4 regions of the Bradyrhizobium prioriisuperbiae genome follow, and region 1 is predicted to be linked to each of the others. Evidence: riboswitches for the same ligand, from Rfam matches in the RefSeq annotation. Region 1 holds a riboswitch; each other region holds the start of a gene.
What was found. A riboswitch is a leader RNA that binds a small molecule or an ion and turns the genes downstream of it on or off. The one in region 1 is predicted to bind cobalamin.
Positions count from the first base shown of each region.

Region 2: another riboswitch for cobalamin. It lies ahead of RS897_RS13945 (DUF1636 domain-containing protein); the one in region 1 lies ahead of cobG (precorrin-3B synthase).
Region 3: another riboswitch for cobalamin. It lies ahead of RS897_RS14005 (TonB-dependent receptor); the one in region 1 lies ahead of cobG (precorrin-3B synthase).
Region 4: another riboswitch for cobalamin. It lies ahead of RS897_RS40950 (TonB-dependent receptor); the one in region 1 lies ahead of cobG (precorrin-3B synthase).

Region 1 is NZ_CP135921.1:5,736,833-5,740,651, forward strand. Features, by position in the region: gene RS897_RS27150 (hypothetical protein) at 55-273, shown strand; tRNA gene RS897_RS27155 (tRNA-Thr) at 1,116-1,187, shown strand; cobalamin riboswitch at 1,661-1,868, shown strand; gene cobG (precorrin-3B synthase) at 2,092-3,255, shown strand; gene RS897_RS27165 (precorrin-8X methylmutase) at 3,255-3,819, shown strand, end outside.
Region 2 is NZ_CP135921.1:2,957,364-2,961,182, forward strand. Features, by position in the region: gene cobT (nicotinate-nucleotide--dimethylbenzimidazole phosphoribosyltransferase) at 1-556, opposite strand, end outside; gene cobS (adenosylcobinamide-GDP ribazoletransferase) at 665-1,423, shown strand; gene RS897_RS13940 (histidine phosphatase family protein) at 1,425-2,003, shown strand; cobalamin riboswitch at 2,144-2,324, shown strand; gene RS897_RS13945 (DUF1636 domain-containing protein) at 2,431-2,883, shown strand; gene cobU (bifunctional adenosylcobinamide kinase/adenosylcobinamide-phosphate guanylyltransferase) at 2,880-3,413, shown strand; gene cobW (cobalamin biosynthesis protein CobW) at 3,433-3,819, shown strand, end outside.
Region 3 is NZ_CP135921.1:2,973,674-2,977,492, forward strand. Features, by position in the region: gene RS897_RS14005 (TonB-dependent receptor) at 1-1,378, opposite strand, end outside; cobalamin riboswitch at 1,492-1,684, opposite strand; gene RS897_RS14010 (Lrp/AsnC family transcriptional regulator) at 2,541-3,023, opposite strand; gene hppD (4-hydroxyphenylpyruvate dioxygenase) at 3,142-3,819, shown strand, end outside.
Region 4 is NZ_CP135921.1:8,816,947-8,820,765, reverse strand. Features, by position in the region: gene RS897_RS40950 (TonB-dependent receptor) at 1-2,162, opposite strand, end outside; cobalamin riboswitch at 2,269-2,474, opposite strand; gene RS897_RS40945 (CbtA family protein) at 2,536-3,279, opposite strand; gene RS897_RS40940 (CbtB domain-containing protein) at 3,289-3,471, opposite strand; gene RS897_RS40935 (hypothetical protein) at 3,529-3,786, opposite strand.

The sequences.
Region 1 (3,819 bases):
CATTGGTCACGTTGTTCGGTCACTTGTCGCGCACCATTCGATACGGAGAGTGCAATGACACGAAGTTCCCACAACGAGTTCGACTCTGAGTTCGTCTCGACGCTGAGGGCGGTGTTGGACGAGGCAGTGAAACGGATTTCCCAAGAAAATCGCACGCCGGCGACCAAGGCCAAAATGGCCGAGCGGATCGTCAGGAGCGCGGCGGCGGGCGTCACCGATGCCGGCGATCTGATCTCGGAGGCCGTGGAAGAAGGACGCGTTCCGGCCGCCTGAGCGCGTGATAAAGTTTAGGACGAAAACAGGCTCCGGGTTTCCGGAGCCTTCGTATTTTAAGGCCCGGTATTTAAGGCCCGTCATTCAAGTCGGCATTTGAGGCTCATGCACGCCAGCAAGAATCGGCAGACGGACTCGGTTGCGGCGTTTCGGCAAGAGGCGTACCGACAAATAAATCGCGGGACTCTTTGCCGGCTCCGGAGTCAGATTATCGCATGTCATATGCGATTCTCAGATCGACATGCGACGGGGCGGCGCTGCAGGCGACGCTCGTGGTAGCATTGGTCACCGCAATTTCGGTGAACGCGGTGCTGCTTCTTGCATTTGTCGGCTAGTTCTCGCCGGCAATAATTCTCCGGCAACCACGGCCGCGAAGCCCGTTCCAAAGCGTCCTGATGCCTATCTGAACTGCGCGCGGCATAGCGGGCTGAGCCTCTTGATATTCTTTTCCATGCAAGCGGTGACCCGGCTGACATTTGGAATGGCGTCGCGGCACAACCGGAAGGCATCGGCACGGCAGGCGCGGCGCTGCTCCGGCGTGCCTGCGGCGTGAGCCGAAAGGACACTCGCAAACGTCAACAGGACGACGGCGAGCGCTAGGCGCTGGATCGGTTTGACCTTGAACACGGCAGCTCCTTTTTTGGGCTCCGGGGCGGGGAGCCTGAGGTTTGCCACGTTTGGATGTGCGTGGGGCGCGATGTTTCCCAAACCGGTTGTGGTTTTCGATGCAAAATCAATAAACTTTGTGGAGCGGCCTCTCAATCCGGGCGATTTTCGGGTGTTGTCTCCACCCGCAGCTGGGTCTTGTCCCTCGCGGGAGACGCTGCTAGCTGTTCGGCGGCGCCGGCTTAGCTCAGCGGTAGAGCAGCGGTTTTGTAAACCGAAGGTCGGGGGTTCAATCCCCTCAGCCGGCACTAGTTTCTTCAATAAAATCAATTATTAGATGTGCGGTAGGTTTTGCTGGCGCAGACCTCTCCCGCTGCAATAGCCACCCGATAGCCACGGATTTTCGACGGCGTCGATTCATATTCGTTCGTTTGTCGCGCCACTTGAATGGCTGAATTTCCGACATCTGATCTCGCAAGGGGAGATCGCAGCGTGATGTCCGATCTCCCGGTTCGCCACCGGCAGTTAGGGTGATATCGCCCATTCGTCGATCGGGAATATCCGCATTGTTGATGCGCGCGAATTAACAAGCCGCGTCGGGCGGCTTGTGTGAGGGCGCGAATTGCCTGGCCGTGCAGAGTCGAAATTGTCCGCCATCTTCCCTGGTTCTCCCGACGGTTTCACGCCTGGCTCATGGACCATGCGTCGAGACGAAGACATGAAGCTGGTCGAAAGCCTCCTGAAGCAACGAGCCCCTCGCTTGACAAGTTGTCCGGCCGCTGCTGATGGTGTTCACGCTGGTTCCTGTCCTGCGACAGGCGAAGAGGGAATGCGACAGGGCCTCGAATTTGGCCCGAATCGCAGCCGCCCCCGCGACCGTGACCGGAGAGATGCCAAAGCCACTGATCCGTGTTGGGTTGGAAAGGCGGGCATCAAGGGCAAAATCCCACTCTGCAAGCCGGGAGACCTGCCAGCACAGGAATTGAAACCGGCGGGCGGGGTGGTTCCGCAACGGGGGACCGACCCTCAATCACGGTTCGTCTGCCTCATTGTCTCCGCCAAACTGCGAGAAGGGCGATGACCGTTACACTCCCCGTCTGTGCGCCATGCCGCGCCGGTGGTAGACCAAGAGACATCAAGACCACGGCGCGTGCGCGTCTGCGTCCGGAGGATGCGGTCCAAGTCGGTTACAGCCATGTTGAGTGAGGTTGCGTGAGTGCCGTTGCGATCAAGGGCTGGTGCCCCGGCGCCTTGCGGCCGATGCGATCGGGCGATGGACTCGTGGTTCGCGTCCGGCCGCACGGTGGGCGGATCGATGCACAGCAGGCGGCTGGACTTGCGGCACTCGCAAAACGATATGGCAATGGCCTGATTGATCTGACTGCCAGGGCTAACCTTCAGATCAGGGGCGTCAGCGATGAAGGCTACGGGTCTCTGATCGAGGAGCTCTCTCGTTTGCGCCTGATCGACCCGGATCCGGAATCGGAGACGCGGCGCAACATCCTGGTGACGCCGTTCTGGGACTCTGGCGATGAGACCTGGTCTCTGGCCACGGAGCTTGAGCAGGAACTTGCGCTGGGGTCGCTCAGCCTGCCGGCCAAGTTTGGATTTGCCATCGATTGCGCGGCGACCTGCGTGCTGGCCGGCGCATCTGCCGACATCCGTTTCGAGCGCGACATTGCGGGTGGGCTCCTGGTCCGCGCCGATGGCCTGCAGACGGGTCGTCCCGTCACGCGCGCAGAGGCCGTGAAGGTTGCGCTCGCGCTGGCTGACTGGTTCGTTGATTCGGGCGGTGCCCGGGACGGGCGAGGGCGGATGGCTGCGCATATCGCGGCTGGTGCAACACTCCCTGAAGCTCTTCATGGCCATGCCAGGCCCGCTCGCGTGCTGGAGGTGCCGCAGCCCGGACTCTCTGCGTATGGCGCGATGGTCGGCGTGGCGTTTGGGCAGCTCACTTGCGACCTCCTCGGTGATCTTGCCGGGCACGCACAAGGTCTGCGGCTGACGCCTTGGCGCATGATCCTTGCGGAGGGGCTGCGCGAGATGCCGGAAAACAAAAGTCTCATCACAAACCCTGACAATCCGATGCTGCGCGTTGTCGCCTGCAGCGGTGCGCCCGCCTGCCGGGATGCGCATGCCGACACGCGCACACTTGCGGCGGCGCTTGCCCCGCATCTTCCTGCCGATGCCCGGCTCCACGTGTCCGGTTGTGTGAAGGGGTGCGCTCAATCCGCTCCGGCTGCGATTACACTGGTTGCCACCAGCTCCGGATTCGATCTCGTCCGCGGTGGCTCGACGCGGGATATCCCCGTCCTGCGTGGACTGAGCTGTGCCGGCATGGTCGCGAACCCCTCTGCGCTTGTGGGAGGGCACTGATGCCACACACCTACGAGACCGATGGTGCCGCGATCTATCGCCAATCCTTCGCAACGATCCGGGCGGAAGCGGACCTCACCCGTTTTTCGCAGGACGAGGAGCCGGTCGTTGTGCGCATGATCCATGCTGCGGGCATGGTGGGGCTCGAAGCGCAGATCCGATTCACGGTCGATATGGCGCGCATCGCGCGGGCGGCCCTGCAGAAGGGGGCGCCTGTTCTGTGCGATGCGCGCATGGTGTCGGAAGGAATCACGCGGTCGCGCCTGCCAGCCGGCAATGCCGTCATCTGTACGCTCAGTGATCCCGCTGTTCCCGCGCTTGCGTTATCCATGGGTAACACCCGCTCCGCGGCCGCGCTGGAGCTGTGGCGGCCGCATCTGGATGGGGCTGTGGTCGCCATCGGCAATGCGCCGACGGCGTTGTTTCACCTTCTCAACATGCTGGAAGATCGCGCTTCTCCAAGACCTGCGGCGATCATCGGTTGTCCGGTCGGCTTTGTCGGCGCAGCCGAGTCCAAGGCGGCTTTGATGGCCAACCCACCGGTGCCGGCCCTCACGGTGGAGG
Region 2 (3,819 bases), 2.8 Mb from region 1:
CCCAGCGCTCGGATCCTCCGCCCAGCAGCGCGGTGCAGAGCGCGGCTGCCACCGTGGTGTTGGCGATGCCCATCTCGCCGACCACCAGCAGGTCACAGTCGAGCGGCACCGTGTCATAGCCGGTGTTGACCGCAGCCAGAAATTCAGCGTCCGACATTGCCGGCGCGCCGGTGAAATCCGCGGTCGGGTGGTCGAGGTCGAGCGGCGTCACATGAAGCTCGGCGTTAGCGAGTTTCGCCAGCTGGTTGATTGCGGCGCCGCCGGCGGCGAAGTTCGCCACCATCTGGTGGGTGACCTCCTGCGGATAGGCCGAGACGCGCTGCGCGGCGATGCCATGATTGCCGGCGAAGACCACAATCTTCACCCGGTCGAGGCGCGGGATGTCGCGACCCTGCCAGGTTGCAAGCCATGTCGCCAGCTGTTCCAGCCGGCCCAGGCTGCCCGGCGGTTTGGTCAGCACACTCTGCCGTTCAGCGGCGACGGTTGCCGCCTGTACGTTGCCATGGGCAAGGTCGTGGCAGAACGTGTGGATATCGTTGCTTGTTTCGAAGCGCATGAAAAACCTGCATAGCGTTTTCCGATCCAGCCGGATCGGACATACGCGTCAAATTCCAAGTTGAAGCATTTTCCGGCAAGGTGCTGGAAAATCGCCCCGAGATCGGCGATGTCTCATAACATGAAAGACTGGCTCGATGATCTGCGTCTCGCCATCATGTTCCTGACGCGGCTGCCCATTCCGCATTCGGATGGCGTTGTCAACTTCCAGCGCGCGATGCGGGTGTTTCCGTTGGTTGCGGCGGGGATCGGTCTGGTCATGGGTCTGGTTCAGCTTGGCCTTCTCAGACTCGGCCTGCCGGCGCTGGCTGCGGCAGCGCTGACCCTCGGCGCCAGCGCGCTGCTGACAGGAGCCCTGCATGAGGATGGCCTCGGCGATACGGCGGATGGTTTTGGCGGTGGCCGCGACACCGCGGCGAAACTCGAAATCATGCGCGACAGCCGGATCGGCACCTATGGGACGCTGGCGCTGATGGTCAGTTTCGCCGCCAAGCTGGCCGCGCTCGCGGCGCTGCCACCAGCCTTTGTCATTCCTGGCCTCGTCGCCACTCATGCGTTGGCGCGCAGCCCGCTGCCGGCGATGGCCGTGCTGCTGCCGCCGGCGCGCAGCGATGGCCTCAGCGTCACGGCGGGAACGCCCGATCAGGCTACGGCGATCACGGCTGCCGCGTTCGGGTTTGTCATCACGCTGATCTGTCTGCCGTGGAGCGCGGCCTTCGCGGCAATTGTGGCGACGATCCTTGCCGCAGCAGGCATGGGATGGCTGGCGCGCCGGCATGTCGGCGGTTACACCGGTGATGTGCTGGGCGGCACGGAGCAGGTCTGCGAAACGCTGATCCTGCTGCTGTTGGCCGCACGGTTGTCCTGAGATGAGCAGCATCGCGCGGTTCTGGCTGATCAGACATGCGACGGTCGATGGACCGCGTGGCGTGATCCATGCGCCGGAGGCACCGGCGGATACCAGTGACGTAGCCGCCTTTGCGGCTCTGAGAAACGTGCTTCCGCTGGCGCCGGCCTTCTGCAGTCCGGCACGCCGCACCCGGGAGACCGCGATCGCACTCGGCCTCGACCCCACGATCGCGCCAGCGTTTCGTGAGCAGGATTTCGGTGCCTGGACCGGCCGCCGTCATGATGATCTCGCTGCGGAGATGGGCGATGCCTATCGGGCGTTCTGGGATGCGTCCGCGAGCAACCGGCCGCCGGGCGGTGAGAGTTTTGTCGACCAGATCGCGCGGGTCAGGAATGGCCTGCAGGAATTGCCCGACGGAGATGTGATTCTTGTGGTGCATTCCGGCACGGTGCGAGCCGCGCTGGCGATCGCGCTGGATATCACTCCGGATAATGCCTTGCGCTTTGTCATAGATCCGTTGTCGTTGACCCGAATCGACCGGCTTGACACCGGCTGGCGCATTGTCGCGGTGAACCGTCATGCGTCGGCGCGCGGTTGACCCCGGGCACCCCGGCGGATACCGTCCCGCTCGATGGTCCTTCCACGAGCGCGTTTTTAAGCGAAGTGGGGACCGGTTCGCGTGAAGAAAACGCGCTCTAATATAATTAGAGCGAATTCGAGCGCAAAACCGGTGTCCACTTTTGCTGAATTCGCTCTACGAAGGTGAAAAGGGAAGCCGGTGCGAGCCTGTCTCAAACCCGGCGCTGCCCCCGCAACTGTAAGCGACGAGCCTGTGCCGAAGCCACTGGGAGGTCCCGGGAAGGCGGCGATCAGGCAGCGACCCGCCAGCCAGGAGACCTGCCATCACGAACTGTGCTTTGGCGGCGTTGGGGCGGGGTGCACCTGACGGGAGCGTTGACCGATGGCTTGCGCCATCGCGCGATCCGACAAAGCTCGCGGCCTTAAGGCCTGAATTTGAGCTTGTGATGGATCGTCCCGACCCGGACCCAGGCACCACTGTTTGTTTCGCGCCCGATGAGCCCGCGGTGCTGCGTGATGACGTCGTCGTCAGCGTCTGCACCACCTGCCGCGCCGCCGGTTCCAAGGAGCCCGCGACCGAAGGGCCGGCGCTGCTGGATGCGCTGAAGCAGACATTCGGAGACAATCGGCAGGCCCGCGTGCGCGCTGTGCAGTGTCTCAGCGTATGCAAGCGGCCGGTGACGGTCGCGGTGACCAGCAGCGACGGCTACACTTTCCTGTTCGGCGATCTGGATGTCGAACGCGGCGTGCCGGCACTGGCGGATTTCGTCGAATCCTATCGTGTGTCCAACCACGGGCTGGTTCCCTGGCGCGCGCGCGCCGAAGTTTTGCGCAAGGGCATGGTGGCGCGCGTCCCGCCGCCGGGCTGGTCACCCGAAAATGGCGAGCCGCCGAAATGACGGCTTTGGTGACCACGCTGGTGCTCGGCGGCGCACGTTCGGGAAAATCGTCTTTCGCGGAAAAGCTGATCACGGACAGCGGCCTGTCGAAAATCTATCTCGCGACCGCAACCGCCGACGATGACGAGATGCGCGAGCGCATCGAACGGCATCGCGCGCAACGTGGCGAGGGCTGGCGCACCATTGAAGCGCCGCTCGATCTGGTGGAAACGCTGGCGCGGGAAGGTCGCGATGGCGTGGTGCTGGTGGATTGCCTAACGCTGTGGCTCTCCAACCTGATGCATGCCGGCCGCGATGCCGCGCGGGAATCGCAGCGGCTTGCCACCTGGCTGACGGTATCGCCCGGCCCGGTCGTGCTGGTATCGAATGAAGTCGGCCTTGGCCTCGTTCCCGAAACGCCGCTCGGCCGCAGCTTTCGCGATGCACAGGGCCGGCTCAATCAAATCATTGCTGCGGCGGTACCCGACGTTGCTTTTGTCGCCGCCGGATTGCCGCTCTGGCTCAAATGCTCATCGTCCTCGACGACCTGATACTGGAGATGTCTGCCACATGACCACCCGTGTTCCCGTGACCGTGCTGACCGGCTTCCTTGGCGCCGGCAAGACCACGCTGCTGCGCTCGCTGTTGACGCAGGCTGACGGCCGCCGCATCGCCGTGATTGTCAACGAGTTCGGCGATGCCGGCTTCGATGGCGGCCTTGTGGAAGAGTGCGCGGCCAAGGCCTGCGCCCCCGGCGATATCGTCGAGCTCACCAATGGCTGCATCTGCTGCACGGTGGCGGACGATTTCATTCCGACCATGGACAAATTGCTGTCCCGCGATCGGCCGCTCGACGCCATTGTCATCGAAACCTCCGGACTCGCGCTGCCGCAGCCGTTGCTGAAGGCGTTTGCCTGGCCGGATGTGCGTACCCGCGCCACCGTCGACGGCGTGGTG
Region 3 (3,819 bases), 2.8 Mb from region 1:
TTTCATTGAAGCGATGCTCCAGGCCGATATGCAGGGCGTGATTGGTTTCACTGTCATCGAGCGGCGCGGCCTGCGTTTCGCCGAAGTAGTTCGGGGCGGCCGGATCGAGGCGGTCTCTTGCCGTGACGCTGGTGCGCTGAACGCGGCCGCCGTAGGAGATGTCGGTCGACGACAGAATTCCCACCGTTTGCTGCCAGTAGGCGGCGAGGGTCTGTTGCGACAGGTCATAGACGTGAACGGGTGGAGCGCCCTTGAACGCGGGCCGGTCGGAGTGGTAGGTCGCGTCGTAATAATCGATGCCGGTGAGGATATTCGAGGGTAATCCGAAAATTGGATTCTTGATGCTCAGCCGGGGCGTGATCGACCATGTGGTGAGTGTGGAATCGACGTAACTGAAGTTGAAGCTTTGCAGCGGAACATTGCCGAAAAAGCCGGCCTGCTGTTGCTTGTTGCGAACCCCGCCGTCGACGATCAACTCGCCGCCGTCCCAAAGTGTCTTGGTGAAGCCTGTCGTGGCGTTGGCACCCTGCTTGTCGCCATAGTCGAACGGCGTATTTGTACCCCTGCGGTTGGTGAGAAGCTGATTAAGTCCGATGGATGGATCGACCGTTCTCGGCCCGGGGAATCCTAAATGCTGCTTGTCGCCGGACAGTGTCAGGAAGGTGGTGAAATCCGGTGTGGCATAGCGGACGTCTCCGATGCCGTTGACCTGATTGCTGGCGTTGTTCGCCCGGTAGCCGTCAGATGTGAACATGCTCCCGTACACCGATGACGACCATGGGCCTTGGGTGACAGCGGCGGACAGCGAGCCGATACGCTGGTTGAAGGAGCCCGTGCCGCCTTCGATCCGCATCGCAACAGGCGGACCGGCCTTGACCTTGGTAACGATGTTGATGACGCCACCGACCGCGTTGTCGCCGTAGAGCACCGCGCCGCTGTTGCCGCGGGTGATTTCGATCCGCTCGATAGAGTCGCGCGGAATGGTCGACAGGTCGACGCCGGCCTGATCGAGGTCATTCACGCGGCGGCCATTGATCAGCACGAGGGTGTTGGCGGTGGCGACAGCACCAAATCCCCGCAGGTCAATGGAGGTGCCGACGCCGTTGGCGCCTCCATACAAGGTCTGGACCTGCACGCCGGGCACCTGCGCGATGATGTCCGGCACGGATTGAGCGGGTGAGCGGGCGATATCGTCGGCCGTGATTACGGATGTTGATGCCCCGACAATGCCGTTCGACAGCCGGCTCGCGGTCACGGTGATGGGCGCCAACTCCTGGATCTGCTGCGCCTGCGCGACCGGTCCATTCAAAACGATTGGCGCGACAAGGCAGCTCGACGCCAGCAATTGGCGCCAACGAGAATGAAGTACGGTGAACATGATACGCAACCTCGGTTGACGTCAGTGGCACGTCACAGCAACCGAAGGGCCGCACTCGGGGGGGACTCCCCTCATAAAGCCAAATGTCTGTACTCCCCGACCGACATCGTCGCGTGTGACCACTTCTGACGGCAGGTCTCCTGGCTCGCGGGTCAACGCCTGCTATCGCCTTCCCGGGACGAGTATCCCAGTGGCTGAAGATAGAAGGCTCGTCGCTTACAGTTGCGGGGGCAGCTGCGGCATCGGAAAACTCCTCACCGCATTCCCTTTTGATCCCGATTGGGAACCGTCAACGCAACGTTAGGATTTGGCCGGCTTTGGCGTCAATAGCGGCAGCGGGAAGGAGTAGTCGTGGCGACAGAGTGTTGCGCGTTTGTCTCAGAACGCAACGGTCGCGGACGCGCAGTTAACTTCTGGAACGGCATCGGAACGAAAGCAGCCCGAATCGGCCGAATCGCCGGTTACGACGATGTCGCATGCTCGATCTAGCGAGTGAGCATGTATCAGACACAAGATGGCGCCTCGACAATACTGGGATGGGCGTGCTTGGGCCCGCAAACGTTAATTGTGCTGGCTTGCGAGGTGCGGGCTCAACGGAAGATCGCTGCTGCGACCGGACACGTGGTGCAGTGATCGCATAGCCGATGCCATAGGCCTGTCCCGGAACGCAACGCGTGATCGTCGCGCCATTAACATAGAGAACGGTCCTGGAACGAAGCGGGCCCGAATCGGCCGAATCGCTTTTGGTGACCATATAGCGTGCTCGATCTAGCGAGCGAACAGCGTGCCAGACACAAGATGCGTTTCGACGAAGATTGGAATGAGCGTGTTTGCGGCTGCAAAACGTTAATTGGACTTGCCTACGAGGTGCGGGCTCAAGGGAAGAGATCGCAACGGTGACCGGGCGTGTGTTGCGCGGTCCTCGCGTCGCCGATGACCAGAAGGCTTGTGCCAGAACGCAACGGGCGAACGTCACGCCATTAATAGAGAGAACGGCACCGGAACGAAGGGAGCTCGAATCGGCCGAATCACTGTGGGCTCGATTCTACGTATGCTTGATCTAGCGATGAACCGTTTTCGCGGCACAAGATCAAGCGAGCCCGCGGTGCGAGACGATGGACTCGCGGCGGGCAAACGTTAACGCGTTTCGCGGAAGACGGCGTTAGTCCTTCAACGGCAACTTCCGCGTCGTCTTCAGGCAATCGAGCACGATCGACGAGCGCACATGCGCCACGCTTTCGTGGGGCATCAGCACGTTGTTGACGATGTCGGACAGGCTCTTGAGATCGCGCAGCGCGATCTTCAGCAGATAGTCGGCGTCACCGGTGAGCGCATAGGCCTCTTGGATGGCGTCCACCCGTCGCACCAAGTCGCGAAAACGTTTGGCATTGTTGGGCGAGTGGGTCGCCAGCGTGATGTGCACCACCGCGATGACGTTGAAGCCCAGCGCCTCGCTGGAGAGATCGGCATGGTAGCCCTGGATGATCTTGTCCTCCTCCAGCCGGGTGCGGCGGCGGGAGCATTGCGAGGCCGACAGTCCGGCGATATCGGCAAGCTCCTGGTTGGTCAGGCGGCCGTCCTCCTGCAGGGCGGCAAGGATCTTCAGATCGAAAGCATCGACCGCGGTTGCGGATGTCAAACTCATGCATGAAATCCAGACTTAGCGCACGAATCGTGCGTATTTTTGGGAAACCCACCTCATTATGCATGAACATTGCGCCAAAAATCAGGGATGATGCAGGAAGCAATCAGGGAGAATTTCCATGGGTCCGTTTCCGCACGATGCGCCCCCCGCCGTCATTTCAGAGCACAATCCGATGGGCACCGACGGCTTCGAGTTCGTCGAATATGCCCATCCGGATCCCGTGCAGCTTCATGCCCTGTTCCGCCTGATGGGTTTCACGCCGGTCGCCCGGCACAAGACCAAGGCGATCACGGTCTATCGCCAGGGCGATGTCAATTATCTGGTCAACGAGCAGCCGGGCACTCACGGTCACGGTTTTGTTGCGGCGCACGGTCCCTGCGCGCCGTCGATGGCATTTCGGGTGGTCGATGCGCGTCAAGCCTATGAGCGGGCAATCTCGCTGGGCGCAGAGCCTGCTGATCTGTCGCCTGCGCAGAAGGCGCTCGACGTGCCCGCGATCAAGGGCATCGGTGGCAGCCTGCTGTATTTCGTCGATCGTTACGGCGCCAAGGGCTCTGCCTACGACCAGGAGTACGACTGGCTGGGCGCGGCGAACCCGCGGCCCGAAGGCGCCGGGCTGTTCTATCTCGATCATCTCACCCACAACGTGCATCGCGGCCGCATGGATGTGTGGACCGGCTTCTATGAGAAGCTGTTCAACTTCCGCCAGATCCGCTTCTTCGACATCGAGGGCCGGGCGTCGGGCCTGTTCTCGCGGGCGCTGACCAGCCCCGACGGCAAGATCCGGATTCCGATC
Region 4 (3,819 bases), 3.1 Mb from region 1:
GTGGTGTTGGCATCGGGCTTCCAGCGCAGGCCCGCATTGACAACGGCGTAGCTGGGGATGGCGAGCGTGTTGGCGCTGTCTGCATAGGTCTTGCCGACAATCTGCACGCCGCCGTTGACCGACCAGTTCGGTGCGAAGTCCCATGTCGCCCAGATATTCGACAACTGCTGCGGAACGTTGGTCGGAACGTTGCCGGCATAATTGACCAGCACGCCGCCGACCGACTGGGGATTGTCGTCATACTTCGCGCGCAACAGCGCCAGGTTGGCGTCGAGCCGCCAGCCGTAGTCCAGCACCAGGCCGAGCGAGGCCTCGATGCCGCGCGACGATTGCTGTCCAATCTGCTGAACTTTGTTCGGACTGATCGGATCGGCAGCGAGCAGGTTGTTCTTGACGATCTCATAGCCGGCCAGCGTCCACTCGCCACGCCCGTTCCAGAACGACTGTTTGACGCCGACCTCGATCTGTTTGCCGGTGGTCAGAGTGAAGTTCTTCTGCGCAGCGCTCGTCGTGATCAGGGTGCCGACCGGATCGGTGCCGACGGTGTATTGGCCGTAGAACGCGAGATCCTTGATCGGGGTGTAGACCACGCCGGTCCGCCAGCTCGTGCCCGACAGCGCGGTCTCGAAGCTGTTTGCCGGATTGCGGTAGTCGGTGCGGTTGATGGTTGGCTGATCGAAGTTCACCCCGCTGATCACCGTGAGCTGATCGGACAGCGTCAGCCGGTCCTCTGCGAACACCGAATACTGGTTAGTGACGGAACGGAAGCCGAGAGCGGTTGGGCTGGTGGTGTCGAAGAATGATCCTGGATTGAAACTATAGAGATCGACCGACGACGCACCGGCATAGGGCGAGTTGTTGGTGTGAGTGAAGGCAATCCGGTTGACGTCGAAGCCGACCACGGTTTCGTTCTTGAAGCCGAACAGGTGGCCGCGGATGGTGGCATCCATTCGGTTGCCGACCTGGGTCTGATCGTGCAGGATCTCGATATAGTCACTGCGATCGATCTTCCCGGTGGCTGGATTGAATGAATAAGATTCGATATCGCGCCAGTGCCGGCGGGTGGTCAGGGTGTACATCGTGTTGCGCACCGTGACGCTGTCGTTGACATCCCACTCGGTCTTGAACTGGGTCCAGTTGTCCTGATAGCGGATGCGGCTGTCGAGTGCATTGTAGTTCTTGAACCGTAGTGAGTCGTCCAACGTGCCGTTGATCAGCGGCGCACCGAAATAGCGCGACGGCCTGCGGTCGGCGTAGTCGTTGGAGAAGGTGAAGGCGAGGTTGTCCGCCGCCTGCAGCCGCACCGCGGCGGAGATCGCGAGGTTCGAGGTCTTGTCGCGGTCGACCCAGCCGTCGGACATATTGCCGGTGGCGGCCAGGCGATAGCTGACGTTGGGGCTGATCGGGCCGCCGCTGTCCACCGACAGTCGCCGCGTCAGATTGGTGTCCAGCGACAGCTCGGCTTCGTTGCGCTGGACATCGAGCGGCTTCTTCGGGACCACGTTGATGACGCCGCCGATCGCGCCCTGGCCATACAGCACCGACGCCGGGCCGCGCAGCACGTCGATGCGTTCTGCCGACCAGGTGTCGTATGGGAAGGTGATGGTGCCGGCCCCCGGATAGAAACGGGTGCCGTCATAAAGCGTCATCACCGAGTTGGCGCCCGAGAAGCCGCGAGAAGTGAAGGAGATACCGCCGTTACCCGGCTGCGGAGTCGCAGTAATGCCGGTGGCGTTCTGGGTCACCGCGTCGAGTACGTTGTGCTGGCCTCGCTCGCTGATGGTCTGCGCGCTGATACTCTCGACGCTGGCCGGCGTTTGCAGTGGCGTCAGGTTGAGCCGGCTGCCAGTCGCGGTGCGTTGCGTCAGGTCGAGCGCCGGCTTGGCCGCGGCTGCTTGTAGTGACGTCGTGGGGGGAGAGGTGCCGCCGGCTGAACGGGCCGCCTGCCGCGAAGCGACGGCAGCGGCACGCCCGCGTGTGTTGCTGGCCCGCGCCGGCTTGTTGCGGGCGGCGGGTGCCGGAGAGATCTCGATCGGGTCGAGCGAGCCGGGCCGCGTGGCGGTCTGACTCCGGCCGTCTGATGGCATCAGCATGGAAGATAAGGTGAGGGAGCACAGCAGGCCGGCGCTTCGTCTCAGCGCGGCATAGGAACGCGGGATCATCAGGCAACTCGCGGTTACGTGGCACGTCACCGCGAACGCAGTCTCCCCGTCACCTTTCCGGCAACGGTTCGGCTCCCACCAGGACGCCCCCGCCCGATGTGCTCGCGTGTGACCACGACTGACGGCAGGTCTCCTGGCTCACGGGTCATTCGCTTTCGTCGCCTTCCCGAGCTTTTGCGGCCCAGTGGCATGTGACGATGGCTCGCCGTTTACAGTTGCGGGGACAGCTGCGGCATGAGGCCCGATATCAGGTCAGGCCCGCACCGCATTCCCATTTGATCCCCGAAGGGAACCGTCAAAATGACGATAGGTGGTCACTACCCGAGCGTCAACACGCTGAAAGTGTCATACACGGTTCGGTCGTGCGGGTTCGTTATGCCGCGGGAATTGTGACAGACGCCGGTGCTGAAAAGTATCGATAGGCCACGCTGGTTACGCTGCCGAGCAGGCTCCAGAACAGCAGGCTGGTGACCGTGGCGGCAACGACGAAGCGATGCGACAGGGTTTCCGGCACGATGCTGTGGGCATTCTCAACCTGTGGCGCGCCGATCGCATGCGGTAGGATCAGGAGCGCGATGCCGAGCACTGCGGCCCACGGCGCGCGCCGGAGAAACAGCAGGCCCAGTCCGCCGGCCGTTGCCGCCGCCGTCCCGACCCACCAGATCTGGCGCGCCAACAGCGGAGCCACCGGCATGCCCGGAAGTTCGGGCGGCAGGCCAAGACCGGGCGCGATCGTGAACACGGCAAAGCCGCTGAGCCCCCACAGCAAACCTTCATGCCATGTCACGACAAGGCCGCGCAGTGCGAAAACTCCCGCCAAAAGCAGCGCGAAACCGATCGCGGTCAGGATGTTGGCCGCGGCGGTATAGGAGTTGCGCTCCCAGCCGTTGCGCGGCTCCCACGCCTCAGTATGGTCGTGGCCGGCATGGTCGTGGTCGGCATGTCCGACAGTGACGGCTGGTTTGTTGGCGGAGGCCGCCGGCTTTTCCGCGGTCTTCTCGTAGGTTTCGCCCCTCAGGATCAGCGGCACGGTGCCGAACTGCTGCACCACCGTGATCAGCGCGCCGACAATGAACCCGGCGACCATGGCCGAAAAGACGATTGAACGAAAAATCACGTGACTGACTTAGTGGCAGGGGAAGGCGTTGGAATGCCGGACGTCATGGGCCGCGTTGTGCACCACGTCGATGTGGGAAAAGCCCACCATGCCGATCACGAACAGGCCGAGCGCCATCGCCATCACGGCCTGCAGCACCACGCTGGCGTCCTTGGTGGCAACGGGCAGGTGAGCGGTCTGGGATTGCTGCATGTCGGGCTCCTCAATTCACGGCACCGTTCTAATCGATGCCGGGCGTGCTCGCGACGATTATTTTTTCAGGGCACGTGCCACATCGCGGCTGGTGAGATGGAAGTTGACGCCTTCGGCCAGGTTCTTGCGGCTGATCTTGGCGGAGGCCGCGGCCTGAAACGCGGGCTCATGAGTCCTGAAATAAGCCAGGCAGTCGTTCGGTGCGGGGAGCGACCGCAGCAGGGTGCGGAAGGCATGCCGATGCACCATGCAGAAGCCATGCTGGCCGTCGGTCTCAAACATCAGGGCATCGATATCGTCGCGCCAGGTCGCCATTCGCACGCCAGAGTGAAATCGCCGGAGATCGTC